DNA from 2 places in the Streptomyces sp. NPDC006174 genome. Region 2 is predicted to be linked to the other one. Evidence: riboswitches for the same ligand, from Rfam matches in the RefSeq annotation. Region 2 holds a riboswitch; the other holds the start of a gene.
What was found. Region 2 has a riboswitch for S-adenosylmethionine ahead of thrC (threonine synthase). Riboswitches for the same ligand answer to the same signal wherever they lie in the genome.
Positions count from the first base shown of each region.

Region 1: linked by a shared signal. The riboswitch ahead of ABZ267_RS16420 (aminotransferase class V-fold PLP-dependent enzyme) and the one ahead of thrC (threonine synthase) in region 2 are both predicted to bind S-adenosylmethionine.

Region 1 is NZ_JBEXTJ010000006.1:380,127-382,515, forward strand. Features, by position in the region: gene ABZ267_RS16420 (aminotransferase class V-fold PLP-dependent enzyme) at 1-1,252, opposite strand, end outside; SAM riboswitch class IV at 1,460-1,577, opposite strand; gene trpD (anthranilate phosphoribosyltransferase) at 1,653-2,389, opposite strand, start outside.
Region 2 is NZ_JBEXTJ010000014.1:146,423-148,811, forward strand. Features, by position in the region: gene ABZ267_RS28070 (glucosyl-3-phosphoglycerate synthase) at 1-717, opposite strand, end outside; SAM riboswitch class I at 882-1,009, shown strand; gene thrC (threonine synthase) at 1,028-2,323, shown strand; gene ABZ267_RS28080 (MoaD/ThiS family protein) at 2,359-2,389, shown strand, end outside.

The DNA of each region.
Region 1 (2,389 bases), on a different contig from region 2:
TACCGGCGCCGAAGCTGACCCGGATCGCGTTGAGGGACCGCTCGCCCGGCTCGGCCTCCGGCGCGCCGCACTCGCCCGGGTCCTGCGGGTCGCTGCCGAGGAGGGTACGGACCAGCGGGTGGGCGCAGAAGAGGCCGTCGCGGACGCCGATGCCGTACTCGGCGGAGAGCGCGGCGGCGAAGTGCGAGCTGTTCCAGCCGCGCACCACGAAGGAGATGACGCCGACGCGGGGCGCGTCGTCGCCGAAGAGCGAGAGCACCTGGACCTCGGGAACCTCGGCGAGCCCTTCGCGGACCCGGCTCACCAGCTCCTGCTCCCGGGCGACCAGGCTGTCGAAGCCGGCCTCGGTGAGGGCCTTGCAGGCGGAGGCGATGGAGTAGACGCCGATGACGTTGGGCGAACCGGCCTCGTGGCGGGCGGCCGTGGTGTGCCAGTCGACGTCCACGCCACCGTCCGCGCGCCGGGCGACCTTGCGGGAGGCGCCGCCGCCGGCGAGGTACGGCTCGGCCGCCTGGAGCCAGTCGGCGCGGCCCGCGAGGACGCCGGAACCGAAGGGCGCGTAGACCTTGTGGCCGGAGAACGCGACCCAGTCGACGTCCAGTTCGGCGATGTCCACGGGGTGGTGCGGGGCCAGCTGCGCGGCGTCCAGGACGATCCGGGCGCCGTGCGCGTGAGCGGCGGCGGCCAGCTCCTTCACCGGCCACAGCTCGCCGGTCACGTTGGAGGCACCGGTGACGCAGACGAGGGCCGGGCCGTAGGGGTCGCGGTCGGCGAGCGCGCGCTCCAGGGTCTCCACCGCCTGACCCGGCGTACGGGGCGCGTTGAGGTAGGTGACCTGGGCGTCGCGCCAGGGCAGCAGCGAGGCGTGGTGCTCGGTCTCGTACACGAAGACCTGGCAGTTCGCCGGGACCGCGGCGGCCAGCAGGTTGAGCGAGTCGGTGGTCGAGCGGGTGAAGACGACCTGGTCCTCCGCGCGGCAGCCGAGGAACTCCGCGACCGTGCGGCGGCTGTTCTCGAAGAGGTCGGTGGAGAGCTGCGAGAGGTATCCGGCACCACGGTGGACGCTGCCGTAGTACGGGGCGTACGCGGCGACGTCGTCCCAGACCCGCTGGAGGGCCGGGGCGCTGGCGGCGTAGTCGAGTGCGGCGTAGGTGACTTCACCGCCGGTGACGAGCGGAACAGTGACATCCTGCCCCAGAACGGGCAGCGGGGCACAAACCGACGGGTCGATGGCAGCGGTGGAGACAGACATGGCGAACTCCCGTAACAGGCAGGCGAAATCCGCGCGCCTGCGGATACGCGGCGGCGCGGAGAAGGAAGGAAAAGAAGGCGCGCTGAAGAAGGGCGGTCAGCTCAGGGCAGGAAAAAGCCCTGGGACGAGCCCTAACGCATTCGCTTGCTCACAGAAGGCTCCCTAGGGACCAGGACCCCGGGGGCTGACGTCCACTGGACGCCGAGGGGCCCGCGCTTGCCGCAGACCTCGCTGCCTACGGCCTGGTCTTCACCCGGGGCACCCCGCCACGGACGGAGGGTTGCCGGACAGCGGGCCGGGGCCGTAGTCGCTGTCACTCATGACCTGCGCAGCATCTTGCCATATGTATGCGCACGCGCAAGGGCGCAGTCCGGCATCCGGACTGCGCCCCTGACCGATTTCAGGCGTTGCTGGCCGCCACCCACCGCTCCAGCGCGTGCTTCGCCGCACCGGAGTCGACGGCTTCGGCGGCCACCTGGATCTTCGCCGCGATCTGCTCGGTCAGCGTGCCGGTGCCCGGGTCGAGGGCGACCAGCGCCGCCGCCGAGTTGAGCAGCACCGCCTCCCGTACCGCGCCGGCCTCGCCGTCCAGCAGGCGGCGGGCCACATCGGCGTTGTACGAGGCGTCGGCGCCGCGCAGCGCCTCGACGGGGACCAGCGGGAGGCCGACGTCGCGCGGGTCGAACGGCTCCTCGCGGACACTCCCGTCCCGGACCACCCAGACCCGCGAGGTGGCGGTGGTGGTCAGCTCGTCGAGCCCGTCGTCGCCGCGGAAGACGAGCGCCGAGTTGCCGCGCTCCGCGAGGACGCCCGCGACGATGGGTGCCATCCGGGCGTCGGCCACGCCGATGGCCTGGGAGCGTACCTGGGCCGGGTTGGTGAGCGGGCCCAGGATGTTGAACGTGGTCTGCGCGCCGAGTTCGCGGCGGGCCTTGGCCGCGTACCGCAGGGCGGGGTGGAACTTCACGGCGAAGCAGAAGGTGATGCCCGCCGCCTCGGCCACCTCGACCACCCGCTGCGGCGTCAGCTCCAGGTTGACGCCGAGCTTCTCCAGTACGTCGGAGGAGCCGCTCGCCGACGAGGCGGCCCGGTTGCCGTGTTTGACGACCTTGGCGCCGGTCCCGGCGATGACGATCG
Region 2 (2,389 bases):
CACCTGGCCCAGCGCGTCCAGACCCACGGTGTGCAGCGCGTCCACCAGGAGCCCCAGCTCCACTCCGTAACCGACCGGGAACGGCAGCCGCTCCAGCAGCGAGCGCCGCACCGCGTACTCGCCGCCCAGCGGCTGCACGAAGCCGGCCAGCTGCGGCCAGTGCAGATTGAGCAGCGGACGTGCCACCAATTCGGTGACGCGGCCGCCTTGGCCTGCGGTGTCACCGAGCGGACGGTCGTACATCGCCTTGACGAACTGCACGGCGGGGTCCGTGAGCAGCGGGCCGACCGTTCCCGAGACGAAGTCCGCCGAGAAGTCCCTCAGGTCCGCGTCGACGAAGCAGACGATCTCGCCGCTGGTCACCAGGAGCGACCGCCACAGCACCTCGCCCTTGCCGGGCAGCGCTGGAATCCGCGGCAGGATCGCGTCCCGGTGCACCACCCGCGCGCCCGCCGCGCGCGCGGCGGCGGCGGTGGCGTCGGTGGAACCGGAGTCGATCACCACCAGCTCGTCGACCAGCCGGACCTTCTCCATCAGCTCGCGCCGGATCGTCGCCACGATCGCGCCGACCGTGGCCTCCTCGTTCAGCGCGGGCAGCACCACGCTCACCGACGTACGGTGCGGATCGGCGGCCCGGGCGTCGGTGAGCCGGTTCAGCGGGCGGTCGGCGGACGACCAGGAACGCCTGGTCAGCCAGCGTTCCACCTCTTCGAGCACGGTCGGGACTCCTCGTGTGTGAGCGGTATGTGATCCATCTCGCCGTTCGGACGACTATCTCAACAGTCCGGTCCTTCGGTTACAGTCTTGAACAACGCGGATGACCGTCGCATGTCGGGGTCCGTCCGCAGACAAACGCCTGGATCGAAGATCCAGTGCCACAGAGCTCATCCAGAGGGACTGAGGGAACGGCCCGTTGAAGTCCCGGCAACCCTCCTACCGACCGCGAGGTCACGGTGGGGAAGGTGCCAATTCCGTCTTGTGGCGAAATGCGCCGCAAGGAAGATGAGGAGAAAGGGCCTCCGCCATCATGGCTGTTCAGACCATCGCAGGTAATGCCACCACCGCTTCCGTGGACCTCGGTCCCGCCGCGGCGCTTTCCTGCCGCGAGTGCGGCGAGCGTTTCGAGCTCGGCCCCCTTTTCGCCTGTGCGTCCTGTTTCGGGCCACTGGAAGTGGCGTACGACCTGCCGACCGGTTCCGCCGAGGAGCTGAAGAAGCGCATCGAGGCCGGCCCGAACAACATCTGGCGCTACGCCCCGCTGCTGCCGGTTCCCGCCGATGTCGCGGAGAAGCCCAACATCAATCCCGGTTTCACCAAGCTGGTCAAGGCCGACAACCTCGCCCGCGAGCTGGGCGTGACCGGCGGTCTGTACGTCAAGGACGACTCCGGCAACCCGACGCACTCCTTCAAGGACCGCGTCGTCGCGATCGCCGTCGAGGCCGCCCGCGCCTTCGGTTTCACCACGCTCTCCTGCTCCTCCACCGGCAACCTGGCCGGAGCCGTCGGCGCCGCCGCCGCCCGCGCCGGACTGCGCTCCTGCGTGTTCATCCCGCACGACCTGGAGCAGGGCAAGGTCGTCATGGCCGCGGTGTACGGCGGTGAGCTGGTCGGCATCGAGGGCAACTACGACGACGTCAACCGCTTCTGCTCCGAGCTCATCGGCGACCCGCTCGGCGAGGGCTGGGGCTTCGTCAACGTCAACCTGCGGCCGTACTACGGCGAGGGCTCCAAGACGCTGGCGTACGAGATCTGCGAGCAGCTCGGCTGGCAGCTGCCCGACCAGATCGTCATCCCGATCGCGTCCGGCTCCCAGCTGACGAAGATCGACAAGGGGTTCCAGGAGCTGATCAAGCTCGGTCTGATCGCGGACAAGCCGTACAAGATCTTCGGCGCCCAGGCCGAGGGCTGCTCGCCGGTGTCCGCCGCCTTCAAGGCCGGCCACGACGTCGTACGGCCGCAGAAGCCGAACACCATCGCCAAGTCGCTGGCCATCGGCAACCCGGCGGACGGCCCGTACGTCCTGGACATCGCCCGTCGCACCGGCGGCGCGGTGGAGGACGTGAACGACGAGCAGGTGGTCGACGCGATCAAGCTGCTGGCGCGCACCGAGGGCATCTTCGGCGAGACGGCGGGCGGCGTGACGCTCGGCGTGACGAAGAAGCTGATCGAGGCCGGCGTGATCGACCCGGCGCTCACCACCGTCGTCCTGAACACCGGTGACGGGCTCAAGACGCTCGACGCGGTCTCCGCGACCTCGCAGGCGACGGCGACCATCAAGCCGAGTCTGGACGCGTTCCGCGCCGCGGGCCTCGCCTCCGCCTGACCACACCGACCGCAGCAGCCAGAAAGGCGTCCGCCATGAGCGTCAAGGTCCGCATCCCCACCATCC